One region of the Micromonospora sp. CA-248212 genome, then DNA from elsewhere that is predicted to be linked to it. Evidence: riboswitches for the same ligand, from Rfam matches in the RefSeq annotation. Region 1 holds a riboswitch; the other holds the start of a gene.
The links. Region 1 has a riboswitch for cobalamin ahead of ACQP03_RS14155 (ribonucleoside-diphosphate reductase subunit alpha). Riboswitches for the same ligand answer to the same signal wherever they lie in the genome.
Positions count from the first base shown of each region.

Region 2: it holds a riboswitch for cobalamin, as region 1 does, so the genes downstream of both, cobN (cobaltochelatase subunit CobN) here and ACQP03_RS14155 (ribonucleoside-diphosphate reductase subunit alpha) in region 1, are expected to answer to the same signal.

Region 1 covers NZ_CP192023.1:2,953,770-2,969,358, reverse strand. The annotation lists gene ACQP03_RS14170 (FadR/GntR family transcriptional regulator) at 93-863, shown strand; gene ACQP03_RS14165 (family 43 glycosylhydrolase) at 1,271-3,079, shown strand; gene ACQP03_RS14160 (ribonucleotide-diphosphate reductase subunit beta) at 3,232-4,227, opposite strand; gene ACQP03_RS14155 (ribonucleoside-diphosphate reductase subunit alpha) at 4,278-6,605, opposite strand; cobalamin riboswitch at 6,800-7,013, opposite strand; cobalamin riboswitch at 7,157-7,296, shown strand; gene ACQP03_RS14150 (CbtB domain-containing protein) at 7,332-7,535, shown strand; gene ACQP03_RS14145 (CbtA family protein) at 7,526-8,326, shown strand; gene ACQP03_RS14140 (histidine phosphatase family protein) at 8,323-8,919, shown strand; gene ACQP03_RS14135 (GH92 family glycosyl hydrolase) at 9,188-14,812, opposite strand; gene ACQP03_RS14130 (GTP-binding protein) at 15,107-15,589, opposite strand, start outside.
Region 2 covers NZ_CP192023.1:3,699,439-3,715,027, reverse strand. The annotation lists gene ACQP03_RS17855 (hypothetical protein) at 1-376, opposite strand, end outside; gene ACQP03_RS17850 (RNA polymerase sigma factor) at 369-944, opposite strand; gene ACQP03_RS17845 (hypothetical protein) at 1,070-1,405, shown strand; cobalamin riboswitch at 1,682-1,858, shown strand; gene cobN (cobaltochelatase subunit CobN) at 2,153-5,821, shown strand; gene ACQP03_RS17835 (VWA domain-containing protein) at 5,818-8,070, shown strand; gene cobO (cob(I)yrinic acid a,c-diamide adenosyltransferase) at 8,243-8,854, shown strand; gene ACQP03_RS17825 (cobyrinate a,c-diamide synthase) at 8,854-10,212, shown strand; gene cobI (precorrin-2 C(20)-methyltransferase) at 10,209-10,982, shown strand; gene cobM (precorrin-4 C(11)-methyltransferase) at 10,979-11,803, shown strand; gene ACQP03_RS17810 (cobalt-precorrin-5B (C(1))-methyltransferase) at 11,800-12,951, shown strand; gene cbiE (precorrin-6y C5,15-methyltransferase (decarboxylating) subunit CbiE) at 12,948-14,390, shown strand; partial or broken gene ACQP03_RS17800 (precorrin-3B C(17)-methyltransferase) at 14,387-14,929, shown strand; partial or broken gene cobJ (precorrin-3B C(17)-methyltransferase) at 15,053-15,589, shown strand, end outside.

The sequences.
Region 1 (15,589 bases):
AGAACGTAACTCGTATGACGTCTGACGTCAACGGTTGCCCGTACACTGGGGCGGACTTGTGGGCCCGCTCCCGCGGCCACGCGGAGGTGAACGTGACGACATCGAACCAGTCGGCCGTCAACGGCACGGCGACACCGAACTGGACGCGTCGCCCGACGAATCTGGCCCAGGCGATCACGGCCGAGTTGGTGACCCGCATCGTCCAGGGAGCACACCCCTCGGGCACGCCACTGCCCCCCGAGCCGGTGCTCTGCGAGACCTTCTCGGTGAGCCGCACCGTCATCCGGGAAGCGGTGAAGATCCTGCAGGAGAAGGGGCTCGTGCAGGTCCGCCAGGGCAGCGGAACGCTCGTCACCCCACCCTCGTCGTGGGACATGCTCGACGAACTCGTCCTCGCGGCGACCATCGCCGAGGACGACACCCTGGCGATCCTGGACGACCTGGTGGTCACCCGCCGGGTGCTGGAGTCCGACATGGCCAACGTGGCGGCCCGCCTCGCCGACGAGGCGGCGATCGACCGGCTACGCGCCCTGGTGGACCGCATGGACGAGCTGGTCGACGACCACGTCACCTACCAGGAGCACGACCGCGCCTTCCACGACACGGTCATGCAGGCGTCCGGAAACCGCATCGCCCGGGGTGTCGTCCGGTCCCTGGAGAGTCAGGTCGTCAACACCGCCCGGTACATGGGTCAGCCCGAGCGGGCCATGTGCGTGGCGTCGAACCAGGGGCACCGGCGCATCTACGAGCGCATCGCCGCCCACGACCCGGACGGCGCCGCGCAGGCGATGTTCACGCACATCACGGAGGCGTGGCTGGTGCGCCGCAGCGGACCGGGGAGCCCCACCCGGTTGCAGCGCTGACCGCTCCACCGACCCCTGGTGCGAGCCCCACGCCGCCCCGTCCGTGAGGCCGGAGCGAAATCCAGGTCCATCCATCGCTTGAGAATGTTAGCGATAACAGACTACCCTCGGGCCGCAGAGGCGAAGGGCACGCTTCACCGCTCCACTCGATCCACCGAGGTCGATGGAGTAGTGCATGACCAACGCCCGCTGGTGGGTGACCGGGCCTCCCCTCAGGGGCGTTGACCACCGCCGTCGACGTACGGCGGGCCGCCGCACGCGGGAGCCAGGGTGGACACCCGATCCCCTCCTGCCGTGCTCGCGGCACCGCCGCCGCCCCACCCGAGCGACCCGCGACGACACCCGCGACACGCCGCCAGCGCACGCGGCGGGCCGCCCGCCCGTCGTGACCCACCCTGGAGGTACCGATGCACCCCACACCGCCACCACGGACCACGACCCGGCTCCGGCGCGGTCTCGCCTGGCTCACGAGCCTGCTACTCGTCTCGACGCTGATGCCGGCCACGGCCGCCCGCGCGGACAACCCCATCGTCCAGCACATCTACACCGCCGACCCGGCGCCCCTGGTCCACAACGGACGCGTCTACCTCTACACCGGCCACGACGAGGACGGCTCCTCGTACTTCACCATGAAGGACTGGCGGGTGTGGTCGTCCGCCGACATGGTCAACTGGACCGACCACGGCTCGCCACTGAGCCTCGCCACCTTCAGCTGGGCGAGCGCCAACGCGTGGGCCGGCCAGGTCGTCGCCCGCAACGGCAAGTTCTACTGGTACGTGCCGGTCACCGCCCGAGCGACCAACTCGATGGCCATCGGCGTCGCGGTCGCCGACAGCCCCACCGGGCCGTTCCGGGACGCCATCGGCCGCCCCCTGGTGGGCAACGGTGAGATCGACCCCACGGTCTTCATCGACGACGACGGTCAGGCGTACCTGTACTGGGGCAACCCGAACCTGTGGTACGTCCGGCTGAACGCCGACATGATCTCCTACAGCGGCAGCGCCACCAAGATCCCGCTCACCACCGCCGGGTTCGGCGCCCGCAGCGGCAACGCGAGCCGGCCCACCCTCTACGAGGAGGGCCCCTGGGTCTACAAGCGCAACGGCACCTACTACAACGTGTTCGCGGCGGAGTGCTGCTCCGAGTTCATCGGATATTCGACCGCCACCGGCCCGACCGGCCCGTGGACCTATCGCGGCACGGTCATGCCCCGCCAGGGCGCGAGCTTCACCAACCACCCGGGAGTCATCGACTTCAACGGCGGCTCGTACTTCTTCTACCACAACGGGGCGCTGCCGGGCGGTGGCGGTTACACCCGTTCGGTGGCCGTGGAGAAGTTCACGTACAACACCAACGGCACCATCCCGACGATCAACATGACCACGACGGGCGCGCCGCAGATCGGCACGCTGAACCCGTACGTGCGGCAGGAGGCCGAGACCATCGCCTGGGGTTCCGGCATCGAGACCGAGCCGGCCAGCGAGGGCGGGATGAACGTCGGGTGGATCGAGAACGGGGACTACATCAAGGTCAAGGGCGTCGGCTTCGGTACGGGCGCGACGTCCTTCTCCGCGCGGGTCGCCTCGGCGACGTCCGGCGGCACCATCGAACTGCGCCTCGGTAGCCCCACCGGCACCCGGGTGGGCAGCTGCGCGGTACCCGGCACCGGTGCGTGGCAGACGTGGCAGACCGTCTCCTGCCCGGTCTCCGGCGCCACCGGCACCCAGGACCTGTACCTGCGGTTCACGGGCGGCAGCGGCACCCTGTTCAACCTCAACTGGTGGCAGTTCCAGGCCAACGGCACCACGCCCACTCCGACGCCCACCCCGACGCCGAGTCCGACCGCGGACCCGACGCCCACGCCCATCCCGACGCCCACGACCACTCCCACGCCGACGAGCCCGGCCGGGACGTCCTGCGCGGTCACCAACGCCGTGGTGAACACCTGGCAGGGCGGGTTCGAGGGACGGCTGACAGTCACCAACTCCGGATCGTCGGCGCTCAACGGCTGGCGGGTCACCTGGACGCTCGCCAGCGGGCAGACGGTCTCCCAGGTCTGGAACGGCACCCTCACCCAGTCGGGTAGCCAGGTGACCGTCGCGAACGCCGCCTACAACGGCCAGCTCGCGCCCGGAACCTCGACCACCGCCGGCTACCTCAGCTCCACCACCTCAACCAGCCCTCCGACCACCACCCCCACCTGCACCCCCGCCTAACTCCCCCGGGTTCCCACCCCCAAAAACACCCCCACCCCATCCCCACACCCGTCCGCCGCCGACGTTGATCATGAAGTCAATGCCCCCGACACGCCGATAGGGAGCAACAACTTCATGATCGACGGGGCGGGGCCGGGGGTGGGGTGGGGGTTCTAGAAGTCGTCGTCGAAGGCGACCGTGCCGGTCACCCCGACCTGGTACGCCGACACCCGCCGCTCGAAGAAGTTGGACAGCTCCTGCACGTCCTGCAACTCCATGAAGGCGAACGGGTTGGCCGACCCGTAGTGCGGCGCGATCCCGAGCTGGGCGAGCCGGCGGTCGGCGACGTGCTGCAGGTACTGGCGCATGTCCGCCAGGGTGAGGCCGGGCACCCCCTGGCCCACCAGGTCCTCGGCGAACTGGACCTCGCACTCGACCGCCTCGGTGAGCATCCGGCGGACCTGGTCGGCCAGGTCGTCGTCGAACAGATCGGGCTCCTCGGCGCGTACGGTGTCGACGACGTCGAACGCGAACGCCATGTGCATGGACTCGTCGCGGAACACCCAGTTGGTCCCCGACGCCAGCCCGTGCAGCAGGCCACGGGAGCGCAGGAAGTAGACGTACGCGAACGCGCCGTAGAAGAACAACCCCTCGATGCACGCGGCGAAACAGATCAGGTTGAGCAGGAAGGTCCGCCGGTCCTCGCGGGTACGCAGCTCCCGCAGGTCGTGCAGGGAGTCGATCCAGCGGAAGCAGAACTCGGCCTTGCGACGGATCGACGGGATGTTCTCGATGGCGGCGAAGGCTGCGAACCGCTCGGTCTCGTCGGGCACGTACGTGTCGAGCAGGTTCAGGTAGAACTGGACGTGCACGGCCTCCTCGAACAGCTGCCGCGACAGGTAGAGCCGACCTTCGGGGCTGTTGACGTGCTGGTACAGGTTGAGCACGAGGTTGTTGGCGACGATCGTGTCGCCGGTGGCGAAGAACGCGACGAGGCGGCTGACCAGGTGCCGCTCGGCCGGCGACAGACGGTCCAGGTCGGCGAGGTCGGCGTGCAGGTCGACCTCCTCGACCGTCCACGTGTTGCGGATGGCGTCCCGGAACCGGTCAAAGAAGTGCGGGTAGCGCATCGGACGGAGAGTCAGGTCCATCCCGGGGTCGAGCAGCATGTGCGTGGTCCTCGCGTCGGTGGTGCTGTCCGTGGTGGTGTCGGCGACGGTCACTGGCACGCCTCGCACGACTCGGGGTTCTCCAGCGAGCAGGCCAGCGCCTCGGCGTCGACCGCGACGGGGAGGACGGGCGGCACCGCGCTGACGGTGGCCTGCTGGATCCGGGTGGCCGGCCGGGACCGCAGGTAGTAGGTGGTCTTCAGACCGGTCTTCCAGGCGTACAGGTACATCGAGGAGAGCTTGCCGATGGTGGGCGAGGCCAGGAACAGGTTCAGCGACTGGGACTGGTCGATGAAGGGCGCGCGGGCGGCGGCCAGGTCGATCAGCGCCCGCTGCGGCAGCTCCCACGCGGTACGGAACAGCTCCCGCACGTCGGCCGGCAGCTCCATGACGGACTGCACCGAGCCCTCGGCCCGCTTGATCGCCGACCGGATCTGCTCGGTCCACAGACCGCGGGCCTTCAACTCGCGTACGAGAGCCGTGTTGACCTGGAGGAACTCCCCCGACAGCGTCTCGCGCTTGAACAGGTTGGACACCTGCGGCTCGACGCACTCGTAGCAGCCGGCGATCGAGGCGATCGTCGCGGTGGGCGCGACCGCCACCAGCAGCGAGTTGCGCAGCCCGTACTCCCGCACCCGCTGACGCAGCGCGGTCCAGCGTGCGGCCTGCGTACCCTCGACACCCCACAGGTCCGGTTGCAGGCGCCCCCGCGCGGCCCGGGTCTGCGCGAACGCCGGGTGGGCGCCGAAGTCGCGGGCCAGGTCGGCGGAGGTCTCCAGCGCGGTCAGGTACAGCTCCTCGCTGATCCGGGTGGACAGCTCCCGCGCGGCCGGTGCGTCAAACGGCAGCCGCAGCGCGAAGAACACGTCCTGCAGCCCCATCAGCCCGAGCCCGACCGGCCGCCAACGGGGGTTGCTCGCCGCCGCCTGCGGGGTCGGGTAGTAGTTGATGTCGATGACCCGGTCGAGGAACGTCACCGCCGTACGCACCGTGGCGCGCAGCCGTTCCCAGTCGATGCCCTCATCGGTCAGGTGGGCGGCGACGTTCACCGAGCCGAGGTTGCAGACTGCGGTCTCGTCGTCGCTGGACACCTCGATGATCTCGGTGCAGAGGTTGGAGAGGTGCACCACGTTGCCCGGCTCGGCCGTCTGGTTGCACAGCCGGTTGGCCGCGTCCTTGAAGGTCATCCAGCCGTTGCCGGTCTGGGCCAGGGTCCGCATCATCTTCCCGTACAGTTCGCGGGCCGGCAGCTGCCGCACGTAGCGGCCCTCCGCCTCGGCGGCCCGGTACGCGGCGTCGAACCGCTCGCCCCACAGATCGGGCAGTTCGGGCACCTCGTCGGGGTCGAACAGCGACCACATCTCGTCGGCCTCGACCCGGCGCATGAACTCGTCCGGGACCCAGTTGGCCAGGTTGAGGTTGTGCGTACGCCGGGCGTCCTCGCCCGTGTTGTCCCGGAGCTGGAGGAACTCCTCGATGTCCGGGTGCCACGGCTCCAGGTAGACGCAGGCCGCGCCCTTGCGCCGCCCGCCCTGGTTGACCGCCGCGACGCTCGCGTCCAGTGTGCGCAGCCACGGCACGATGCCGTTGGACTGCCCGTTCGTGCCCCGGATCAGCGCGCCACGGGACCGGACCCGGGAGAACGCGATGCCGATGCCACCGGCGAACTTGGACAGGTTCGCGACCTGGGCGTAGCGCGCGTAGATCGAGTCCAACTCGTCGCGCGGCGAGTCCACGAGATAGCACGAGGACATCTGGGTGTGTCGGGTGCCGGAGTTGAACAGAGTCGGCGAGCTGGGCAGATAGGCGAGGCTGGACATCAGCCGGTAGAAGTCGACCGCCTCGTCCGGCGTACGGGACAGGCCGCAGGCCACCCGCAGCAGCCAGTACTGCGGCGTCTCCAGCACCAGCCGGGTGGTGGGGTGACGCAGCAGGTACCGGTCGTAGACGGTGCGCAGGCCGAAGTACTCGAAGCGGCGGTCGCCGTCGGGGTCGACAGCGTCGTCGAACGTCTCCGCGTGCGCGGCGACGAACGCGGCGGTCTCGTCACCGATCAGACCCTCGGCGTGGCCGGCCCGGATCGCCGCGCTGAACGAGGTGATGCCCTGGCGCCGCACCTCCTTGTCGACGTAGCCGGCCAACAGCCGCGCGGCCAGGCGCGAGTACTGCGGCTCCGTACCGATCATCTCGGCCGCCGTCTGGATGGACAGCCGGTCCAGCTCGGCGGTGGTCGCGCCGTCGTAGAGGCCGCTGATCGTGCGGGTGGCCACCCGCATCGGGTCGACCTCGGTCAGGTCGTCGGCCCACCGCTCGACCGCCCGGACGATCTTGTTCACGTCCACGGCCTCGGTGCCGCCGTCGCGCTTGCGCACCTGCATCGGGGTCCGCCGCGCGGCCTCGCCGCTGACCGGGACCACCTGGGTGACTGTCACCACTCACTCCTCGGGAGTTCGAGACCTCAAGGGCCCTCGGACGCGGGGAGACGGACGCCGTCGACGCCAGGCCAGCGCGGGCGTGGGCGAGGTGGCGTCAGCCGTTCCGCGCGGCCTCGGACCGCCGCGCACCCGAGGGTCGGGTACGCGGCGCGCTGGCAGGTCTTCGGACTCGCGGGCGCGACCGGGCCTGCCCGGTCACCTACTGGCCGTCGCTTCCCAGGCCGTTGGCCCAGTGCTGATGACGGCGGTCGTTCCCACTCACCGCTGCGGGACAGTCCCGGACTTGCACCGGGTTCCCTCTTGCCTCGACCACTCACCAGGAGTGGACGAACCAGCTGCGGTCGACACCATATATAGGGGCGAGCACGTTTGTCACACCCCACATGTCGGGTTCGGCGTGTCGCGGTCGCCGATGACGACCCTCGTCGATCGGCTCGGAGCCGGCCGACGAGGCGGTGCCGCCCCGACCGTCGCCATCGGCTTGACCGAGGCGAACCGGCACCGATACGGTCGACCCACTATCTGCGGCGACGCGAGGGAAGCCGGTGAGAATCCGGCGCGGTCGCGCCACTGTGAGCGGCCCCCAGCCCGGGGGGCGCGAGCCAGGACGCTCGGTCGTCCGCAGCCTTGCGATGGGGACGCGTCATCCCCGAGGAGGTTCGTTCACGCATGTCCAGCTCCACGTCCAGCCAGCCGCTGTCGCACCCCGCTGTCCCGACCCGTCTCCTGTGGACGGTCCTGGCCACCGTCGCCGTGCTCGCCCTGCTGGCCTACCTCGTCGCCTTCGATCAGGGGGCGGTCTCGCGCAGCGGGATGTACCTGCACGAGCTGATGCACGACGGCCGGCACCTGCTCGGTGTCCCGTGCCACTGAGCGACACCGGCACCGCACCCACGTTCGTCACGGTCCTGCTGCGCGGGCTGCTCGCCGGCCTGGTGGCCGGCCTGATCGCCGGGACGTTCGCCTACGTCGTCGGCGAACCACACGTCGAGGCGGCCATCGCCATCGAGGAGGCGGCCACGCACGCGGAGGCCGCCGCCGACGGGCACCAGCACGCCGAGGAGGCCGCCGAAGGGCACCAGCACGGCGAGGAGGCCCTGATCGGCCGCAACGGCCAACGCGGCGGCCTGTTCCTGGCCACCGGCCTGTTCGGCGCCGCCATGGGCGGCCTGTTGGCCAGCGCGTACGTCCTGCTGGCCCGTCGTCGGCGGACCGCCGACGACGGGCGGTCCGGGCTGTTGCTGGCCGGCGGTGCGCTGCTCGGCACGGTGATCGTGCCGTTCCTCAAGTACCCGCCGAATCCGCCGGCCGTCGGCGACCCGTCCACCATCAACCAGCGCACGGTCACCTACCTGCTGATGGTGGTACTCGGCCTGGTCGCGGTCTGGTCCGGTTCGCTCGGCTACCGGTCGGTGGGTGAGCGCGCGCCCGTGTGGCTGCGGGCCAGCGCGGCGGTCGGCGGTTTCCTGCTGGTCACCGTCGTGTCCTATGTGGCGCTGCCGTCGTTCCAGGAGGTCCCCGGCGACTTCCCCGCGACGCTGCTGTGGAGCTTCCGCCTCGCCTCGCTCGGCACCCAGATGGTGCTGTGGACCGGGATAGGCCTGCTCTTCGCCGCCCTGATGCACCGCCAGCGCGCGGTCGCCGACGCACGACTGGCCGGGTGAGCGCCACCAGCCTGCGGCTGGTCGCCCACGGTCACACCGCCGCCCTGCGGCAGGCCCGGTTCGGCGGGAACGACAGCCTGGACGAGGGCGGCCGGCGTGCCGCCCTCGCCCTGTCCCCCGCCGCTGCGGGCCGTCGCGCAGGCGACGCGGTGGCATGCCTGTCCAGCCCCGCGGCGGCGGCCGTCGAGACCGCCGAGGTTCTCGGGCTCGCGCCCACCGTCGAGGCGGCCCTGGCCGACTGTGACTACGGCGACTGGTCGGGCCGGTCCCTCGCGGAGATCGCCGCGACGCGGCCGGACGCGCTGCGCGAATGGCTGTCCACGCCGGACGCCGCGCCGCACGGCGGTGAGTCGATCCTCGCGGTACGCCAGCGCGTCGGTCGGTGGCTGGACGCGCAGCGCGACGTCGGCCGACGGGTCACCGCCGTCACGCACCCGCTGGTGATCCGGGTCGCGCTCGTGCACGCCCTGGATCTGCCGCTGGCCACGTACCGGCAGTTCGACGTCGCGCCGCTGGCGATCGTCCGACTCACCGGCCACGGCCCGAGCTGGCAGTTCCGCCTGGACGCGGCACCGGCACCGGCGAACGGGTGACGAGGGTCTACCACGGCTCCTGTCGAGCTGCCCCAGATCCGGGGCAGCGAGGTCGGCGGGCAGTCGCGCGACCCGCGCCTCGGAGCCGAGATCGGGCGGCTCAGAGCTGAGATCGGGCGGCCCGGACGGGTGTCGGGCAGGCCTGGAACGCACGCCCGGCGGGCCTGGAACACAGGGCCCGGCGGGCCTGGAATACACGCCCGGCGGGCCTGGAACGCAGGTCGGGCGGGCCGTGAGGAACGGCCCGCCCGACTGATGTGCTTCCGGCTTACTTCGTGACGGTGACCGTGAACGGTCGGGACACCGTCGCCTTCGAGCGGGACCCGGACAGCGTCACGCTGGTGACCCCGGGCTCCGTCGCGTCCGGGACGCCGACGGTCCCGCCGGCGACGATGCCGTCACCGTTCGCGCGTACCGTGCCGACCCGACGGCCGTCGCCGAGGCTGACCGTGATCTCCTCGTTCGGCGCGAAGCCGGAGCCGTCGACCGTGATCGACGTGCCGCGCGGCGCGGACGGCGTGGGCAACGACAGGCGCGGCTGGTAGGCCGGGTCCGTCGAGCCCACGGTCAACTGCACGGTTGCCGTCGCCGGCGTACCGGAGGACGCGCCGGTGGCGCGGACGGCGTACCGCCCCGGTGGCGTGTCCCCGGAGGTCGCGACGGTCGCGCGGACCGTGCCCGTCGCGGACGCCGAGACCGTCACCTCGCGGGTCGTGCCGGCCGCGAGGCCCACCGTCACCCGCTCGCCGGCGGCGAACCCGCTGCCGACGACCGTGACCGCGTCCCCAGCGGCGACCGACTGCGTGCCGGACACCGCGAGGGTGGTGGCCGCCCCGGCCCGCCGGACGGTCACGGTGAAGCTCGCGGTGCTGCTGGACACCGTGTCCCACGCGGTGACGCGCACCGTGTAGGCGCCCGCACGGGCGTAGGTGTGCCGGCCGCTCAGCGCGCCGTCCGCACCGATCGTGGCGTCGTCCGGAACCGTGCCGTCACCCCACTGGACGCGGGCGTGGTAGCCGGTCGGGTCGGGAAGACCGCCGGTCACCGATCCGAGGTTCGCCGTGAGGACCTGCCCGGCGTCGACGCTCTGGTCGCCCGGGGCGGCGGTCACCAGCGCGGCGGCCGGCGTGCCGTCGTCGGCGACGGCGAACACGTGGATCCGGCCCGCCGAGCGCGGGTCGCCGGTCTGCGTCGGCAGGGTCACCGAGACCAGCGTCCTACCCGCCGGGATCTGGTACGGCGTGGTGGCGAACAGGAACGGCTGGGCGCCGTCGCGGCTCGTGCCACTGAGCCGGTACGCGGACTTCGCGACGACGATGTTGCCGTAGGACGGCGTCCCGTTGGCGTTGCCGCCCAGCGTCCAGTCACTGAACTGGATCGGAATGCTCGCGGTGCTGCCGTCGCTGAACGTCGCCGTGCCGGTCGTTGCCTGGTTGCCCTGCGTACCGGCACCGATGAACGAGATGCTCTTGGCGTCGGCCGGCAGGCGCAGCGCGATCGTCGCGCCGTTGCCGGTGGCGTTGTCCGGCTGCCCGGCCGGGACCTGCGGCAGGGTGAAGCCCAGCGCGGTGCCCGGCACCTGGTGCCGCTGCCCCTGGGTCACGCCGGCCGCCGCGAGGGCCGCCCGCGAGTACGCCCACGACTTCGCGTCGCAGTCCGCCGCGAGGGTGCCCTCGTCGCCGACACACACGCTGTCGAACGCCGCGGTGAGGCCGGAGTTCGCCGCGTACGCGACGTCGACGCCGACCGTCACCGAGCCCTGACCGACGCCGTCGGTCACCGTGACGCTCGCCTGGTGGTAGCCCGGCGTGGCGTAGGTGTGCTCGCCGCTGACGCGGTAGACCTCCCGGGAACTCAGCGTCAGGGTGCCCTCGGTGGCCGGTGACCCGTCACCCCAGTCGATCGTGGCCCGGTAGTCGTCGGCGACGCCACCGGTGACCGTGGCCAGGGCCACCGTGGCGGGCGCGCCGGAGCGGGCGTGCACGCCATCGGTGGCGGTCACCGTGATGTCACCGCCGCCCAGGTCGAGGTCACCCCCGGCGAGCAGCTCGATCTCGGCGAGGGTCGGCTGGGCCACGCCGACCGTCTTCGTCACGACGAGGCGGAACTGGGAGTACCGTCCGGGCTTGTCGATCCGGAACGGCCGGGTCTGGTTGCGCCAGCGGAACACCTCGCCCGCCCGCGCGTCCAGCGTGCTCCAGGTCAGGCCGTCGGTGGAGCCCTGCAACCGCCAGTCCGCCGGGTCGCCCACGGTCGCGCCGGAGGTGATGGTGTAGTAGGTCGGCTTCTGCCGTCCGCCACGGCTCGTCCAGCCGATCTGCGGCGTGCCCGACGACGTCGTCAGCTGGGTGGTGGACGAGTCGTCGAACAGCGTCGACGCGTCCGGACCGCCGCTGACGGTGGCGGTGCCGAGGCCCGGCCCGGTGACGTCCTGCAACGGCTGCGGTACGGCGTCGCCCCTGGTCAGCGACGGGGGTGTGGCGTCGCGACCGGTGCCCCACGACGACGGGTTCGGTCCCATCTGGAAGTCGATGGTTCCGCCCCTGGCGAGCGCGGACACCTCGACGGAGACGTCGCGCTGCTTCTTGCCGTTGACCTTCACGCTCTGCACGTACACGTTGCGGTTGTTGTTGTTCGCGGCGTTGACCACGATGTCGCCGGTCGGGCGGTGGACGGTCATCCGGGTGAACTGCGGCGAGCCGATCGCCCAGTGGGTCGACCCGGCCTGCAACGGGTAGATGCCCAGCGAGCTGAGGACGTACCAGGCCGACATCTCGCCGTTGTCCTCGTCGCCCAGGTAGCCCTGACCGATCTCGCTGCCCACGTAGAGACGCCGCAGGATCTCGCGCACGGCCGCCTGGGTCTTCGCCGGAGCGCCGGCGACGTCGTACAGGTACGGGATGTGGTGCGACGGCTGGTTGCTCATGCCGAGCTGTCCCATCCGCACCGCGCGGGCCTCGATCATCTCGTGGATGACGCCGCCGTAGCCGCCGGGGTGGTCGGCGTTCTCGGGCGTCGCGAAGAAGGTGTCGAGCTTGTCCCGCAGCGCCTTCTGCCCGCCGTACAGGTTGATCAGGCCCTGGGGGTCCTGCTGTGCGGTGAACGCGAAGTTCCAGCCGTTGGTCTCGGTGTAGACGCCACCCCAGTCCAGCGGGTCACCGGCGAGGAACGTGCCGGCCGCGTCGCGGCCCTGGAAGAGCTTCGTCTTGGCGTCGAAGAGGTGGACGTAGTTGCGGGCCCGCTCCAGGAAGTACCGGGACTCCTCCTTGAGTTGGTCGCGCCGCGACTTCGGCGTGGCCGGGTCCTTGGCGAGCGCGGCGGCCATGTTGCCGATGCCGTAGTCGTTGATGTACCCCTCCAACGCCCACGACACCGACTCGCCGGTGCTGGTCGGCGTGTAGCCGAGGAACAGCGACGTCTCGATGCCCTTGCGGCCGACCGCGCCGCGTCCGGACGCGACGGTCGCGTCCTTCACGGCCGCGTCGTACGCCGCGAGCGGGTCGGGCAGCTTGACCCCGGTGAGGTACGCCTGCGCCAAGGCCACGTTCGCGCTGGTGCCGGTCATCAGGTCGGCGTAGCCGGGCGACGACCAGCGGGCGATCCAGCCGCCGTCGCGGTAGTGCTGGACGAACCCGTCCGAGATCTTCGCGGCGACGTCCGGGTAGAGCAGCGAGTACGCGGGCCACACCGTGCGGTAGGTGTCCCAGAACCCGTTGTTGACGTAGATCTGCCCGTCGACGATCTTCGCGCCGGTCCGGGTGGCGGTCGACGTGCCGGTCGGCGCGGACACCGGGCTGGCGTACTGCCAGTGGGGGGCGGCGGCGGTGCCGGTGTTCTCCGACTGCGAGTTCGGGTAGAGGTTCAGCCGGTACAGGTTCGAGTACATGGTGACGAGCTGCGTCTCGGTCGCGCCCCGCAGCTCGACCCGGCCGAGGCGGTCCTTCCAGGCGGCGGTGGCGGCGTCGCGGATCGCGTCGAAGGTCCGGCCGGTCACCTCCAGGTCGAGGTTGCGACGGGCCTGCTCGACGGAGAGGAACGAGGTCGCGATCCGCATCGTCACCTGACGGTTCGCCGAGACGTCGAAGGTCGCGGACGTCGCCGTGACGGCTGCCGGCGCGCGGTCGAACTCACCGGACACGAACATCCGGCTACGTCCGGCCGAGAGGCCGCTTCCGTTGTCGACCCAGCCGGTGAACGTGCTGTCGGTACCGAGGGTGAAGGTGCCCTTGGCGAAGACGAGACTTCCGGTCGACGGTCCCGGCCCGAAGGTGAACCGCATGATGCCGGCGTGGTCGGTCGGCGTCATCTCGGCGACCAGGCCGTTCTGTAGCGCGACCCGGTAGAGGTCCGGCCGTGCCGTCTCGTCCTCGTGCCGGAAGGCCAGCGCCCGGCTGGCGGGTGCTCCGGTGAGGGGGCCGTCGCCGGCCACCGGCATCACCGACATCTGGTTGCGGTCGCCCAACCAGGGGCTGGGCTCGTGGGAGATCGCGAGGCCCTGCAAGGTGGGCAGGTTGGCGGCGTTGTTGGCGCGGTGGTAGTCGTACTCCCAGGAGTCCGAGGTCGCGTCGGTCACCGGGGTGAAGAAGTTGAACCCGTTGGGTACGGCGGTGATCGGCAGGTTGTTGCCGCGCGAGAACCCGCCCGTGGAGTTGGTGCCGCGGCGGGTGTCGACGTAGTTCGTCAGCCGGGAGCCGTCGATCGTCGCCGGGTTCGGAGTCAGTTCGACGTCGTCGAGCCACCCCTGGAAGAGGGTCTCCTCGGTGGCCTGCGGGTCGTCGTACGCCAGCAGGACGCGGTCGATCGTCTTGCCGCGCGCGACGGCGCCGACGTCGGCGCTGACAGCGTTCCACTGGTCGGCGAAGAGCACCTTCGAGGCGCCCTGCCCGGCCGGGGTCAGCGGGTTGCCGTGCTGGTCGACGGCGGAGCGTCCACTGAGGTAGCTGCCGTCGGTGAAGTGCAGGTCGACCGAGGCGTAGGTGGACGGGTAGCGGGCGTCCTGGCCGGTGAACTCGGGGAAGATCCGGTACGACAGGCGGGTGTTCGGCCCGACCGGGATGTCGACGTCGAACAGCTTGTTCGTCGCGTACGAGCGGCCACCGGTCTGGGCGCCACCGTAGTAGCGCAGCGCGGCCAGCCCGGTGAAGCCGACGCCCGGCTTCGTCGTGTAACCGCCGGCCGGGCCGGGGCCGATCTCGGTGACCATGGGCGTGGCCGGCGGTCGGACGTCCGAGCCGTCGCTGATGTCCCAGCTGGCGAGCTGGGTGAGAGTTCCGCCGGAGTTCGCGGAGACCACCAGCCGGTACCAGCCGTAGGCCGTCGTGTTGGTGACGCCGTACCTGTTGGTGGCGAACCGCTTGGCGAAACCCTGCTTCGTCTGGCGGTCCAGGTCGACCCAGGCGCTGCCGTCGGTGGACCCCTGGAGGGTGAAGTCGCGGGGGTCGCGGCCCGGCTCGTCGTCCGCCGAGGTCAGCGCGTACCGCTTGACGACCGCCGGCTTGGCCAGCTGGTACGTCACCCACGCGGTCGATTCGAACGCCAGCCACTTGGTCGACGGCTTCCCGTCGGCGAGGTTCGCCGCGATCTCGTTCGGCGGGTTCTGGGCGCTCGCGGTGACGGCCTCGACCTGGCCGAGCAGGCTGCCGGGCAGGTTCGCGTCGCTCGACCCGCTGAGGTTGCCCTGCACGGGCCGACCGGAGCGGTCGACCTCGACGGTGCTCGGGGCGGGCTGCGGGTCGGCCGATTCGAACGAGGAACGGAAGGCGCCCGGTGGCGGGGCGCTCGGCGCGGCGCTGGCCAGCGGCGCGGCGACGACCATCCCCAGGGGCAGCAGGACGGCGGTTGTCGCCACGGCTATCCGCAGGGAGACGGCGCGCGTACGGGGGAGATACGGCATGGGGGCGGGACCTTTCGACTCGATCCGGTCGAGTACGTCGAGCGTCTGGGTGGCAGTGGAGGGTGGACCGGCTCTGACATCGTTGTCATCGGGCGTGCCTGACAAGCGAGGGCAGATCCGGTGGATGTTGGCCAGATGTTTCCGGGCAACCAACGGCCTGTCAATGGGTTGATCGCCGCGAAACGCGCCCAGCGCTTCCAGTTCGTAAGGAAGGGCACCTTCCTATACACGAGGCGTTAGGAAGGTGCCCTTCCTTACTCGGCCTTGGCGAGGCGCAGGTGGACTCGCGGCCGCTCAGCGACCGCCCGCCGCCAGCTCGGCCAGCATTCCCTCGCAGCTACGCACGACCACCTCGGCACCGCGCCGCTGGGTCAGTGGGAGCAGCGGATCCTCCGCCCGGTCCCGCCACCGCCACTGGGCGTCGGCGGCGGTCTCCCAGAGCCGTTGGGTGGTCGCCTCGTGCTCGACACCGAGCCGGGCGGCCAGGGAGACGCCCTCGCCGCCGACCAGCCGCCGCGCCTCGGCGGCCAACTCGGCGTCGAAACCGAGACGGGCGTTGCGCAACGCCACCAGCAGGCGCAACTCACGGAACTCGTGCGCGCCCGCCAGGATCTGCTCGATCGCGCCGACCAACTCGTCGCTGCCCCGGACCGGCTCGGCCCGCACCAGGGACTCCACCGCGGCCAGCGCCGAGCGCGCCTTGAGCGCGTCGCGCCGATCGACGAAACAACGGGTCATCGACTCGCGCAGCTCGGTGAGGCCGCTGCGCCGGATCAG
Region 2 (15,589 bases), 750 kb from region 1:
CGAGCGCGGCCGGCACCCGGATCGGGAAGCGCACCGCCCGCCGCGCCTCGTCGAGCCCCACCATCCGCAGCGACGGCAGGGGCGACGGCTCGTCCTCGGGCGGCGACGGCGTGGACGACGTGACGATGCCGACGCCGGCGAAGCGCAGCACCTCGCCGACCGCGTCGGCGACGGCCGCACGCGTCGGCGGCAGCGCCGCGACCAGCAGGGCAACGAGCGCCGCCGCGGCCAGGGAGCGCCACCGACGTCGCCCGCGTACGTCCCCGACGAGCCGGTCGCGCACCCGTGCGGTCACGTCCGGCGTGACGGGCGTGTCCAACCAGACGCCCAGGTCACGCAGCTCCGCTTCCAGGCCGTCCCGGGTGAGGTCATCCATGACGCACCTCCTCGTCGGCGAGCAGGGCGCGCAGCTTCGCCAGTGCCCGTGAGGTACGCGACTTCACCGTTCCCCGGGGCCAGCCCAGCATGACGCCCGTCTCCTGCTCGCCGAGATCGAGGAAGAACCGGCAGACGATCACCTCGCGGTCGCGTACCGGCAGTTGCCGCAGGGCCGCCACCAGCGCGGCCCGCCGCTCGCCGGCCAGGACGGCGTCAACGGCGTCATCCTCGGCGACCTCGGGCGGGGGGTTCGCCGCCGCCCGCAGGACCAGGCCCTCCCGGCGCGTGCGGGACCGGTGCAGGTTGCGGGTCTCGTTGGCGACGATCGCGAGCAACCAGGAGCGGAAGGACGACTCTCCCCGGTAGCGGGACAGCTTGCGGTAGCCCTTCACGAACGCCTCCTGGACGACGTCCTCGGAGTCCGAACCCGCGCCGAGCAGCACCGCCGTCCGGTACGCGGACGCGGTGTGCCGGGCGACCAGGAGGTCGTACGCCTCCAGGTCACCGGCTCGGGCGCGGGTGACGAGCACGTCGTCGTCCAGGGGAACCTCCGGTCGGACTCGCACTGATGACACCGCCCGCGCCCGTCGGGTTCCGCCCCAGCGGAGTCAGATTCCTCCCACCCGCCGTGCAGCCTATTGCCAGGAATCGGTGCTGAACTGGGAGTGGCGTCGAAGGAGAGGGGCTGGGCATGGGCTGGTTCAACCGGCGGTCTCGCGGCGGCGAGGCGACCCCGACGAAGCTGGACCGTGAGGCCACCCGGGACGACCTCGCCGCGCTGGAGGCGTTCGTCGCCAGCCGGCGAGGGGTGGAGTTCTACCTGGAACCGGAGACGACCGCCACCGACACCACCGTGGTCGCGATCGCCTACGACGGTGAGTGGATCCGTCGCCGCACCGGCACACCCCGGGCAGCGGGCGACATCGCCCGCAAACACGCGGTGCCGCTGTACGAGGCGGCCCGCACCGGCTACCCGGAGCGGATGCGGGTGTGGAATCGGGCCCACCCGGAACGCCACGCCCGCTGAGCCGGTCAGGCCGTAACCGGGCTCAAGCGGGTTTCGCCTGCGCGAGTGATCGCTGGATGAGCGTGAGGACGGGTGGAAGGATCAGCTCACCGCCGCCGATCGTGGCGCCAGCGTTCACGTGGTGGGGCGTGCCGTCAATGTCGACCGAAAGGGCTGGCGCTGCGCTCGATGAGCATCGTCGGGTGAGTGACTCGCCCCGATATCTTCGCAGGTCAATGTGGTGCTCGTGACCGGGCGGCACCGGGGTCCGCGTTGACCGGCGGCGCGAGGGTGTGGCAGCATTCGCGGCCTGACGGCAGTGAAGGAAGTCGGTGCGAATCCGACGCGGTCCCGCCACTGTCACCGGGGAGTGATCCCCCCTCGCGAGTCACGGCCGTGTGTCTGCGGTTGGAAGGCCGGGGGAGAGCGTCGATCCGGAAGCCAGGATACTTCGGCCGTCGGGACGTACCCCAGGGCGTGGACACCCGAGGAGGACCCGATGACGCATGGCGTCTTGCGCACCCACGAGCACCGTCGTACCCCGAGCGGCGGTCGCACCGCCGCGCCCCGACCCGGCCGCACAACCGCGCCGGCATCCGCTCGCTTGGGCGTCGTTTCCCGCTGAGTTCCGCGCCACGCCACCCGTCGCCGCCGGCCCCGTGCCGGTGAGCGGTCCGGGTCGCGGTGCCCGCTGAACCCCGCGCCCACCCGCACGTCGTCGCCGAACCGCTTCCGCGAGCGCGCCGACGTTACCGTCCGGAGCCTGCCGTGCGCATTCTGCTGCTCTCCACCGCCGACACCGACCTGCTGGCCGCCCGCGCCAGCGACGCCGACTACCGGCTCGCCAACCCTGCCCGGGTGGCGGCCGACGAGGTGCCCGCCCTGCTCGACGGGGTCGACCTCGCCGTCGTACGCCTACTCGGCGGTCGGCAGGCGTGGCCGGACGGCCTCGCCGCCGTGCTCGCCAGCGGCGTGCCGACGGTCGTCCTTGGCGGCGAGGCGCTGCCCGACGCGGAGCTGATGGCGGTCTCCACGGTGCCGTCCGGGGTGGTCGCCCAGGCCCTCGCGTACCTGGTCGAGGGTGGCCCGGACAACCTGGGGGAGTTGGCCCGGTTCCTCTCCGACACGGTCCTGCTCACCGGGGAGGGGTTCGCACCGCCCGCGCCGACCCCGGCGTACGGCGTGCACGGCGAGCACCCCACCGAACCGGGTCGGCCCACCATCGGAATCGTCTTCTACCGGGCGCACGCCCTGGCCGGCAACACCGTGTTCGTCGACGTGCTGGCCGAGGCGGTCCGCGCGGCCGGCGGCAACCCCCTGCCGATCTTCTGCGGCTCGCTGCGCGGGCTGACGGCCGGCGCCGGCCCCCTCGGGCTCTTCGCCCGCTGCGACGCGCTGCTGGTCACCGTCCTCGCGGCCGGCGGCGCGGTCGCCGCCGACGCCTCCTCCGGCGGCGACGAGGACGCCTGGGACGTCGGCGCGCTCGCCGCCCTGGACGTGCCGGTCATCCAGGCGCTCTGCCTCACCAGCACGCGCGAGCAGTGGGCCGCCAGCGACGCCGGACTGTCCCCGTTGGACGCGGCGATGCAGGTGGCCATCCCCGAGTTCGACGGCCGGATCGTCACGGTGCCGTTCTCGTTCAAGCAGGTCGACGCCGACGGTCTCTCGGTGTACGCCGCCGACCCCGAGCGGGCCGCCCGCGTCGCCGGGATCGCGGTGCGGCACGCCCGGCTGCGGTACGTGCCGAACGCCGACAAGCGGATCGCCGTGGTGCTCAGCTCGTACCCCACCAAGCACTCGCGGGTCGGCAACGCCGTCGGGCTGGACACCCCGGCCTCGGCGGTCCGGCTGTTCGCCGCGCTCGCCGAGGCGGGCTACGACCTCGGCGGCACGCCGCCGCCCACGGACGGTGACGCGCTGATCCACGCGCTGATCGCCGCCGGCGGGCACGACGTGGAGTGGCTCACCCCGGAGCAGTTGGCCGCCGCCGAGGCGCGGATACCGGGGCAGACGTACCGGCGCTGGTTCGAGGCGGTCCCGGTCGAGCTGCGCGAGCGGATGCGGCAACACTGGGGCGAGCCGCCCGGCGAGCTGTACACCGACGGCGGGGACGTCGTGCTGGCCGGGCTGCGCTTCGGCAACGTGGCGCTGCTGATCCAGCCGCCGCGTGGTTTCGGGGAGAACCCGATCGCCATCTACCACGACCCGGACCTGCCGCCGAGCCACCACTACCTGGCCGCGTACCGCTGGCTCGCCGCGCCGGTCTCCGACGGCGGCTTCGGCGCGGACGCCGTGGTGCACCTGGGCAAGCACGGCACCCTGGAGTGGCTGCCCGGCAAGGGCCTCGGCCTGGCCGCCGGCTGCGCGCCCGACGCGGTCCTCGCGGACCTGCCGCTGGTGTACCCGTTCATCGTCAACGACCCAGGCGAGGGCACCCAGGCCAAGCGGCGGGCGCACGCCGTGGTCATCGACCACCTGGTGCCGCCGATGGCCCGCGCCGAGACCTACGGCGACCTGGCCAAACTGGAGCAACTGCTGGACGAGTACGCCACCGTGCAGGCGCTCGACCCGGCGAAGGTGCCGACCGTGCGGGCGCAGATCTGGGACCTGGTCCGCGCCTCCGAGCTGCACCACGACCTGCACACCGAGGCGATGCCCGACGCGGACGACTTCGACGACTTCGTGCTGCACCTCGACGGCTACCTGTGCGAGGTCAAGGACGTGCAGATCCGCGACGGCCTGCACATCCTCGCCGACGCGCCCACCGGCGAGCCGCGGGTCAACCTGGTCCTCGCGGTGCTGCGCGCCCCGCAGATCTGGGGTGGCGTCCAGGCCCTGCCCGGCCTGCGGCAGGCCCTCGCCACCGCGTACGGCCTCGACGAACAGGAACTGCTTGCCACGCCGGGCCAGCGGATCGCCCTGCCGGCCGCGTTGACCGACGCGGTGGACGGGCCGGCCGGCACCGCCGCCGATGCCATCGACCTGATCGAAACCCTCGCCCGGCGGCTGGTCGTCGGCATGGAGACCCTGGGCTGGACCGCCGACACGGCCGAGGCGGTCGTCGCCGAGGTGACCGGCCAGCCGATCCCGGACGCCGCCGAGGTGCTGCGCTTCGCCGCCACCGAGTTGGTGCCCCGGCTGGTTCGCACCACCGACGAGCTGACCAACACCCTCGGTGCGCTCGACGGCCGGTTCGTGCCGCCCGGCCCGTCCGGCTCACCCACCCGGGGCCTGGTCAACGTGTTGCCCACCGGCCGGAACTTCTACTCCGTCGACCCGAAGGCCATCCCCAGCCGCAACGCCTGGGACGTCGGCGTGGCCCTGGCCGACTCGCTGCTGGCCCGGCACCTCGCCGACACCGGCGCGTACCCCCGCTCGGTGGGGTTGACCGTGTGGGGCACCAGCGCCATGCGGACGCAGGGCGACGACATCGCCGAGGTGCTCGCGCTTATCGGCTGCCGGCCGGTGTGGGACGAGCGGTCCCGGCGGGTCACCGGCGTCGAGGTGGTGCCGACCGCCGAGCTGGGTCGGCCCCGCGTCGACGTCACCGTACGGATCTCCGGGTTCTTCCGCGACGCGTTCCCGCACGTGGTGGCGCTGCTCGACGACGCCGTCCGGCAGGTCGCCGCCCTGAACGAGCCGGCCGAGGAGAACTACCTGCGCGCCCACGTGGCCGCCGACCTCGCCGAGCACGGTGACGAGCGGCGGGCCACCGCCCGGATCTTCGGCTCCAAACCCGGGGCGTACGGCGCGGGCCTGTTGCCGCTGATCGACGCCCGGACCTGGCGCAGCGACGCCGACCTGGCCGAGGTGTACGCGGTGTGGGGTGGCTACGCGTACGGCCGGGGCCTGGACGGGCGGGAGGCGCGCGCCGACATGGAACGCTCCTTCGCGCGGATCGCGGTCGCGGTGAAGAACCAGGACACCCGCGAGCACGACATCGTCGACTCCGACGACTACTTCCAGTATCACGGCGGGATGGTGGCGATGGTCCGCCACCTCACCGGCACGTCCCCGGCCGCGTACGTGGGCGACTCGGCGATGCCGCACGACGTGCGGACCCGCACGCTGGGCGAGGAGACCCGGCGGGTGTTCCGGGCCCGGGTGGTCAACCCGAAGTGGATCGCCGCGATGCGCCGGCACGGCTACAAGGGCGCGTTCGAGCTGGCCGCCACCGTGGACTACCTGTTCGGCTACGACGCCACCGCCGGTGTGGTGGACGACTGGATGTACGAGCACCTGGCCGCCGCGTACCTGTTCGACGACACCACCCGCGAGTTCCTGGAGAAGTCCAACCCGTGGGCGCTACGCGGCATCACCGAGCGGCTATTGGAGGCCGCCGACCGGGGGCTGTGGGCCAAGCCCGAGCCGGCCACCCTGGACCGCCTGCGCGACACCTACCTGGCCAGCGAGGGCGACCTGGAGGACCGGGCATGACCACGACCTACCCGTTCAGCGCCGTGCTCGGCATGGCCGACATGCGGCTGGCGTTGCTGCTCAACGCCGTGTCCCCGGCGATCGGTGGGGTCCTCGTGCGGGGCGAGAAGGGCACCGCCAAGTCCACCGCCGTACGCGCCCTCGCCGCGCTGCTGCCCCCGGTGCGCCGGGTCGCCGGCTGCCGCTTCGGGTGTGATCCGGCCGAACCCGACCCGGGCTGCCCGGACGGGCCGCACCCGGTCGGGGCGGCCGTCGAGACCGGGCCGGCGCGCCTCGTCGAACTGCCCGTCGGAGCGGCCGAGGACCGGGTGGTCGGGTCGCTGGACCTGGAGAAGGCCCTCGGCGAGGGCGTACGCGCCTTCGAACCGGGCCTGCTCGCCGCCGCCCACCGGGGCGTGCTCTACGTGGACGAGGTCAACCTGCTGCACGACCACCTCGTCGACCTGCTGCTGGACGCGGCGGCGATGGGCCGCAGCCACGTCGAGCGCGAGGGCGTCTCGGTCAGCCACGCGGCCCGGTTCCTGCTGGTCGGCACCATGAACCCGGAGGAGGGGGAGCTGCGCCCGCAGCTGCTCGACCGGTTCGGGCTGACCGTGGAGGTGAACGCCAGCCGGGACCCGGAGATCCGGGTGGAGGTCGTCCGCCGGCGGCTCGCCGCCGACGCCGACCCGGCCGGGTTCGCCGCCCGCTGGGCCGACGCCGACGCCGAGATCGCCGCCCAGGTGGCCGCCGCCCGCCGCCGGCTTCCCGGGGTACGCCTGCCGGACGCCGCGCTGCGGCAGATCGCCGAGGTGTGCGCGGCGTTCGACGTGGACGGGATGCGCGCCGACATCGTCACCGCGCGTACCGCCCTCGCCCACGCCGCCTGGCACGACCGGGACCGGGTCACCAGCGACGACGTGCGGGTGGCGGCCCGACTCGCCCTGCCGCACCGCCGTCGCCGCGACCCGTTCGACACGCCGGGGCTGGACGAGAAGCGCCTCGACGAGGCGCTGCAACGGGCCCAGGACAACCACCCCGACGACCCGGACGACGACGGCCGCCCGGACGACGGCGGCTCCGCCGGCCCGCGCCCCGACGGTCCCGATGGTGGCGGTGGGGGCGGCCCCGGCGGCAGTGCCGGCGACCTGGGCGGCTCCTCCGGCGTGGACGGCGACACCGGGGAACATCGTCACGATGGGAACGGCCCCGACGGTCGTGGCTCCGACGACAACGCCCGCGGTCCCACCGACGTGGACGGTGGGGAGTCGGGCAGCGGCGGGCACGATTCCGGCGACGGCGACTCCGGGAGGGCCGACGGCCCGGAGCCGCACGCCGCCGACGTCGGCGCGGACGGGGACTTCTCGGGGGTGAACGGTCGGGGCGGTCGCCGTCGGCGGGCCGAGGAGGGTGAGCCCAGCGCCACCGGGAACGACCGGGAGCGCGAGGGCGGACGGGTGGCCGTACCCCGGGGTGGTCTGCGAGCCCGGCTGCTGACCGCGCCCGGCGTCGGTGACGGGGTGCCGGGCCGGCGGTCGCGGGCCCGGACCGGGAGGGGCCGCACCACCGGGGCCCGGGTGCCGAACGGTGGGGTCGGCGCGCTGCACCTGCCGGCCACCATCCGCGCCGCCGCACCCCACCAGGCGACTCGGGGGCGACTGGCGGGCCCGCTGCGCCTGCGTCCGGACGACGTCCGCGAGGCGGTCCGGGAGGGGCGCGAGGGCAACCTGGTGCTGTTCGTGGTGGACGCCAGCGGTTCGATGGGCGCCCGGCAGCGGATGGTCACCGTGAAGGACGCGGTGCTCGCCCTGCTCACCGACGCGTACCAGCGGCGGGACAAGGTCGCGGTGATCGCCTTCCGGGGAGCCGGCGCGCGCACCGTGCTGCCGGCGACCTCGTCGGTGCTGGCCGCCTCGACCCGTCTGGCCGAGTTGCCCACCGGCGGGCGGACACCACTGGCCGAGGGTCTGCTGGCCGCCGCGGAACTGCTGCGGGTGGAGCGCCTGCGCGACCCGAAGCGCCGCCCCCTGGTCCTGGTGGTCACCGACGGCCGCGCCACCGCCGGAACCCGCCCGCTCGACCGGGCGGCAGGAGCGGCGGCAATCCTCGCGGCGACGGGTGCCCCCTGCGTGGTCGTCGACTGCGAATCCGGCCCGATCCGCCTGCACCTGGCCCGCCGCCTGGCCACCCAACTCAACGCCCCCCTGCACCCCCTGCACGCCCTGACCCACCCCGCCCCCCGCGATCTTGCAGTTTCTGTCGCCACATAAGAGGACGAGATACGCATATGAGCAACAGAAACTGCAAGATCGCGGAAGGCGCGCGGGGTGCGGAAGGCGCGCGGGGTGCGGAAGGCGCGCGGGGTGCGGAAGGCGCGCGGGGTGCGGAAGGCGCGCGGGGCGCGGAGGGCGCGCGGGGCTTGACGATGAGGGGGGAACTCTGATGCCGCAGGGACAGCCGAGTCACGTGCCCGCGGACGGGTTGACGACGCGGCAGCGGCGGAATCGGCCGCTGCTCGTTGTCCACACCGGACAGATGAAGGGGAAGTCGACGGCCGCCTTCGGGCTGGCGCTGCGGGCCTGGACGGCCGGCCTGCCGATCGGAGTCTTCCAGTTCGTCAAGAGCGCCAAGTGGCGGGTCGGGGAGGAGAACGCCTTCCGGGCGCTCGGCGAGGTGCACGAGCGTACCGGCCAGGGCGCGCCGGTCGCCTGGCACAAGATGGGTGAGGGCTGGTCCTGGATCCAGCGCGGCGGCGAGGCCGACCACGCCGCCGACGCCCTGGAGGGGTGGCGGCAGATCCAGCGGGACCTGGCCGCCGAGCGTTACGGGCTGTACGTGCTGGACGAGTTCACCTACCCGATGAAGTGGGGCTGGGTGGACGTCGACGAGGTGGTCGCCACCCTCGCCGACCGGCCCGGCTTCCAGCACGTCGTCATCACCGGTCGCGACGCCGACCCGCGCCTGGTCGCCGCCGCCGACCTGGTCGCCGAGCTGACCAAGGTCAAGCACCCGATGGACGCCGGTCAGAAGGGTCAGAAGGGCATCGAGTGGTGATCGCCCCCGCCGAACCGTTGTCGCTGCCCCGGGTGGTGGTCGCCGCGCCGGCCAGCGGCCACGGCAAGACGACGGTCGCCACCGGGCTGCTCGCCGCGCTGCGTCGACGCGGCCTCACGGTCAGCCCGCACAAGGTCGGCCCGGACTACATCGACCCCGGCTACCACGCCCTCGCCGCCGGCCGGCCCGGTCGCAACCTCGACCCGTTCCTGGTCGGGGCCGAGCGGATCGCCGGCCTGCTGCGGCACGGCGCGAGCGTCCCCACGCCCGCCGACATCGCCGTGGTGGAGGGCGTCATGGGCCTGCACGACGGCGCGGTGGGCCGGCGCGACTTCGCCTCCACGGCACACGTCGCCCGGCTCGTCGACGCGCCCGTGCTGCTGGTGCTGGACACCACCGCGCAGGGCCGCTCCGCCGCGGCGCTGACCCTCGGCATGGCCGCGTTCGACCCCGCCGTGCGGATCGGCGGCGTGATCCTCAACCGGGTCGGCTCGCCCCGGCACGAGACGCTGCTGCGCGACGCCCTCGCCGAGGTGGGCGTACCGGTGCTCGGGGCCGTCACCCGCGCCGCCGAGGTCGCCGCGCCGGCCCGGCACCTCGGGCTGGTACCGGTCGCCGAACGGGCCCCCGAATCGCTCGCCATCGTCACCGCGCTCGCCGAACTGGTCGAGGCCACCGTCGACCTCGACGCCGTCCTCGACCTGGCCCGCAGCGCCGGGCCGCTGACCGCCCCGGCCTGGGACCCGGTCCAGGCCGTCGGCGGGCCGGCCGGCGTCGGGCGGCCACGGGTCGCGCTCGCCGGTGGTCCGGCCTTCACCTTCTCGTACGCCGAGACCGCCGAACTCCTCACGGCTGCCGGCGCGGACATCGTCACCGTCGACCCGCTGCGCGACCCGGCGCTGCCCAGCGGCACCCGGGCGGTGGTCATCGGCGGCGGCTTCCCCGAGGCGTACGCCGAGGCCCTCGCGGGCAACGGCACGCTCCGCGCCGAGCTGGCCGACTTCGACGGGCCGATCGTGGCCGAGTGCGCCGGGCTGCTCTACCTCGGGCGGTCCCTGGACGGCGTACCCATGTGCGGGCGGCTGGACCTGACCGCCCGGATGACCGGCCGGCTCACCCTCGGCTACCGCGAGGCCGTCGCCGTCACCGACTCACCGGTGGCCCGGACGGGCGAGCCGGTACGCGGCCACGAGTTCCACCGCACCACCACCGACCCCGGACACGGCAAGGCGCCGGCGTGGCGCTGGAACGACGCCGAGCACGGCTTCGTCGACGGCCGAGTGCACGCCTCCTACCTGCACACCCACTGGGCCGGGCACCCCGCCGCGGCCCGCCGGCTGGTCGAGGCGGCCCGATGACCGCCACGCTGACCGGCGTCGGCGTCGGACCGGGCGACCCGGAACTGCTCACCGTCAAGGCGGTGCGGGTCCTGCGCGATGCCGACGTGGTCTTCGTACCCGTGATGGCGGACCGGGCCGAGACCAGCGCGACGACCGGTCCGACGCCGCCGGGCGCGGACGCCGGACGGGCCGAGGCGACCGTCCGGGCCTACGTCGCGGCGGACCGGCTGCGCCGGCTGCCGTTCGCCTTCGACGATCGAGGTGGGGTGACCGCCCGCCGCACGGCGGCCTGGGACGAGGCCGCCGGGACGGTCGTCGAGGCGATCGACGCGGGCGCGCGATCGCTGGCCTTCGCCACCATCGGCGACCCCAACGTCTACTCCACCTTCGGCTACCTGGCGCAGAGCGTGCGGGCCCTGCGCCCCGCCGTGCGGGTGGCGACGGTGCCCGGCGTCACCGCCATGCAGGAGCTGGCCGCGCGCAGCGGCACCCCGCTCGTGGAGGGACGCGAACCGCTCACGCTGCTGCCGGCCACCGCCGGCCTCGCGCCGTTCGCCGACGCCCTCGCCGGGCCGGGCACCGTGGTCGTCTACAAGGGCTGGCGACGGCACCCCGAGCTGTTGGCCGAGTTACGCCGGCAGGGCCGCCTTTCCGACGCCGTGCTCGGGCGCGCACTGGGCCTGCCCGGCGAACGGATCGGCCCGGTCGACGACGCCGTGCCCGATTTGCCGTACCTGTCCACGCTGCTGGTCCCCGCCCGGCGCGCGTACCGAGGAGGAAAACTGTGACCAGCGACGGCAAGGTGTGGTTCGTCGGCGCCGGCCCGGGCGCGGCGGACCTGCTGACCCTGCGGGCCGCCCGCGTGATCGCCACGGCGGACGTCGTGATCTGGGCGGCCAGCCTGGTGCACGCCGACGTGCTCGACCACGCCCGCCCCGACGCGGAGGTCGTCGACTCGTCGCAACTGCCCATCGAGGGGGTGTTGCCGCTCTACGAGCGGGCCGCCGCGCAGGGGCTGACCGTGGCGCGCATCCACTCCGGCGACCCGGCCCTCTGGGGCGCGGTGCAGGAGCAACTGGACCTGTGCCGGGCGCTCGACCTGGCCGTCGAGATCATCCCCGGGGTGTCGTCGTTCACCGCCGTGGCCGCGATCGTCGGGCGGGAGCTGACCGTGCCCGAGGTCGCCCAGTCGGTGATCCTCACCCGCCTCGAAGGCGGCAAGACCCCCATGCCGCCCGGCGAGCGGGTCCGCGACTTCGCCCGACACGGCACCACCATGGCGCTGTTCCTCTCCGCCGCCCGCTCCGGGCAGGTGCAGGCCGAACTGCTGGCCGGCGGCTACCCGGCGGACACTCCGGCCGTCGTGGCGTACCAGGCCACCTGGCCCGACGAGCTGGTCGTGCGCTGCACGGTCGGCGCCCTGGAGGCCACGGTCAAGCGGCACAAGCTGTGGAAACACACCTTGTTCCTGGTCGGCCCGGCCCTCGCCGCGACGGGCACCCGCTCGCACCTCTACCACCCGGGGCACTTCCACACCTTCCGTCGCGCCGAACCGGCCGCCCGCGCCGAGCTGCGCCGCGCCCGCGCCGGAGAGACAGAAACCCCATGACGTACGCCGAACCGCCGCTGCGCGAGCCGGACCTGCCGCGTACGGCGAAGGTCCGGCCCACCGCGCTACGGACCGGCTGGACCACTGGCGCGTGCGCGACCGCGGCGGCCAAGGCGGCGGTCACCGCCCTGGTCACCGGCGAGATCCAACCGGAGGTGGAGATCGGCCTGCCCGCCGGGCGACGGGTGCGCTTCCCGGTCGAACGCTGCGAGGTCACCGGCGCCCCACCGGTACGCGCCGAGGCGGTGGTCGTGAAGGACGCCGGCGACGACCCGGACGTCACCCACGGCGCCGAGCTGACCGCCACCGTGGACTTCACCGACACTCCCGGGCTACGCCTGGCCGGCGGCTCCGGCGTCGGCACCGTCACCAAACCCGGCCTCGGGCTCGCCGTCGGCGGCCCGGCCATCAACGACACGCCCCGCCGGATGATCGGCGAGGCGGTCGCCGAGGTCGTCGACCTCACCGAGGTCGGCGTGCGCGTGGTGATCAGCGTGCCCCGGGGCGAGATCATGGCCCGCAAGACCACCAACCGGCGGCTCGGCATCCTCGGCGGCATCTCGATCCTGGGCACCACGGGAATCGTCCGGCCCTTCTCCACCGCCTCCTGGCGGGCCAGCGTGGTGCAGGCCGTGCACGTCATGGCCGCCCAGGGCGAGCGGACCGTGGTGCTGTGCACCGGTGGGCGTACCGAGCGGGCCGCCCGCGCGCTGCTGCCCGACCTGCCCGAGGTGTGCTTCGTCGAGGTGGGCGACTTCACCGGCGCGGCGGTCACCGCCGGCGTCGAGGACGCGATGACCGGCGTGGTCTTCGTCGGCATGGCGGGCAAGCTCGCCAAGCTCGCCGCCGGCATCCTGATGACCCACTACACCCGCTCCACGGTGGACCTGTCCCTGCTCGGCGCGGTGACCGCCGACGCCGGTGGCGATCCGGCGCTCGTCGCCGCCGTGACCGAGGCCAACACCGGGCGGCACGCGTACGAGTTGTGGGAGGCCGCCGGCCTGCTCGGCGCGGCCGGGGACCTGCTCTGCCAACGGGTCCAGGCGGTGCTGCGACGCTTCGCCGGGCCGACGGTCACCGTGGACGTGGCGATGGTCGACTTCGCCGGAGCGCGGGTCGTCGCCTCGTCCGGCCGGTGGCCGCGATGAGCGCCCCGGACGCGTTGGTGGGCGGAGTGACCTCGAGCGAAGCGACGGCGACGGTGGCATCCCCGGACGCGCTGGTGACCGTGGTCGGGCTCGACGCCGCCGGGGCGCCGCCGCATCCCGCCCTCGCCTCCGCGCTGGCCGGCGCGGGACTGGTGGTCGGGGCGGCCCGGCACCTGGCCGCGGTGCCCGTACCGGGGAGCGCGCAGACCGTCGTCCTCGGACCGCTCGCCCCGGCCCTGCGCCGGCTGGCCGACGCCGTCGACGCCCGGGTGCCGGCCGTCGTGCTGGCCAGCGGCGATCCCGGCCTGTTCGGGATCGTCCGGCGGCTGCGCGCGGCCGGGCTGCCGCTGCGGGTGGTGCCGGCGGTGTCCAGTGTGGCCGCCGCGTTCGGCCGCGCCGGACTGTCCTGGGACGGCGCGGCCGTGGTCACCGCGCACGGCCGCGACCTCCGACCGGCGCTGAACGCCTGCCGGGCGCTGCCGCTGGTCGCGGTCCTCACCGCGCCGGGGGCCGGGGCCGCCGAACTGGGCGCCGGCCTCGTCGGCTGGTCCCGACGCCTGCTGGTCGCCGAGAACCTCGGCACCGACGCCGAACGGGTGCGGGAGATGAGCCCCGCGCAGGCCGCCGCCGGCACCTGGCCCGACCCACACGTCCTGCTCAGCGTCGCCGTGTCCGAGCCCGCCGTGCCCGTGCCCGCCGTGCCCGTGCCCGCCGTGCCCGTGCCCGCCGTGCCCGTGCCCGCCGTGCCCGTGCCCGCCGTGCCCGTGCCCGCCGTGTCCGAGCCCGCCGTGCCCGTGTCTGCGCCCGCGCGGGCCGTGCCCGCGCCAGCTCCCGAACCCGCCGCGGTCGGTGGGATGCGCGTCGACAACCAGCCGGCCGCCGCGCCGATCGGCGGCTGGGCGCTGCCGGAGAGCCGGTACGCCCACCGCGACTCGATGATCACCAAGTCGGAGGTGCGTGCCCTGGTCGTCGCGCGGCTGCGCCCCCGGCTGGGTCGCCTCGTCTGGGACGTCGGCGCGGGCAGCGGCTCGGTCGGCATCGAGTGCGCCCTGCTCGGCGCGGCCGTGCTCGCCGTCGAGCAGGACCCGGCGTCCGCCGCGACGATCCGGGAGAACGCCGCCACGCACGCCGTCGACGTCCGGATCGTCGTCGGGCGTGCCCCGACGGCGCTTGATGGTCTGCCCGAACCGGACGCGGTCTTCGTGGGTGGCGGCGGCGTCGACGTCCTCGCCGCCGTGGTGGCCCGCCGCCCCGAGCGGATCGTGCTCACCCTGGCCGCACTGGACCGCGTCGCGCCGGCGGTGGCGCTGCTGCGCGCCGCCGGCTACCGGGTCGAGGGCAGCCAGCTCGCCGCCGCCCGCCTCGCCGACCTGCCCGGCGGGTCGATCCGTCTCGCGGCCACCAACCCGGTGGTCGTCCTCACCGGGGAGCGCCCGTGAACGACAACACTCCGGCGCGGATCGGCCTGGTGGCGGCCACCGCCGCCGGTCGGCGGCACGCCGACATCCTGGCCGCCGCCTGGCCGCACGCCCGGCTGGTCCAGGGCGACGGCGTCGCCGACGCGCTACGCGCCGCCTGGGCGGAATGTGACGCGGTGGTCGCGTTCCTGGCCACCGGCGCGGTGGTACGCGTCCTCGCGCCGCTGCTCGGCGACAAGCGCACCGACCCGGCCGTGGTGGTCGTCGACGAGGCGGCCCGGCACTCGGTGGCGCTGCTGGGCGGTCACGCCGGCGGCGGCAACGACCTCGCCGAGCGGGTCGGCGCGCTACTGGACGCCCGACCGGTGGTCACCACCGCCACCGACGCGGTCGGGCTGCCCGGGCTGGACACCCTCGGCTGGCCCGTGCGGGGCGCGGTCGCCGCGGTGTCCCGGGCCATCCTGGACGGTGAGCCGGTCGAGCTGGTCGCCGACGCCGCCTGGCCGCTACCCGCCCTGCCACCGAACGTGCGCGTCGTCCAGCCCGAGGCCGGCGCCGGCCATGCCGGCCACCCCGGGGCCACGGCCGTCGAAGGCGTGGCCGTTGAAGGCGCGTCCGTCGAAGGCGCGTTCGTCGAAGGCGCGTTCGACGAGGGCGTCACCGGCAGCGCGGCCGCCGAGAAGGCGACCGGCGGTCACTACCGGCTGCTGGTCACCGATCGGGTGATGCCGATCGACGCGCGGACCGCCGTGCTGCGACCGCCGTCGCTGGTCGCCGGTGTCGGGGCGAGTCGGGGCGTACCGGCCGCCGAGGTGGCCGAGCTGCTGCACCGGGTGCTGGCCGAGGCCGGCGTCGACCCGGCGAGCCTGAGCTGCCTGGCCAGCGCCGACATCAAGGCCGACGAGGCGGGCATCCGCAGCACCGCCGACGCGCTCGGCGTACCCCTGGTGACCTGGCCCGCGACGCGCCTCGCCGCGGTCGACGTGCCGCACCCCAGCGAGGTGGTCCGGGCGGCGGTCGGCACGCCGAGCGTCGCGGAGGCCGCGGCCCTGCTCGGCGCGGACGGCCGGGCCGGCGACGCGACGCTGCTGGTGGGCAAGACCGCGTCGGCGATGGCGACCGTGGCGGTGGCGCGGCACGCGCCGCGCGGCCGGCTCGCCGTCGTCGGTCTCGGGCCGGGCGCGGCCGACCTCCGCGCTCCGCGGGCGGTGGCGGAGCTG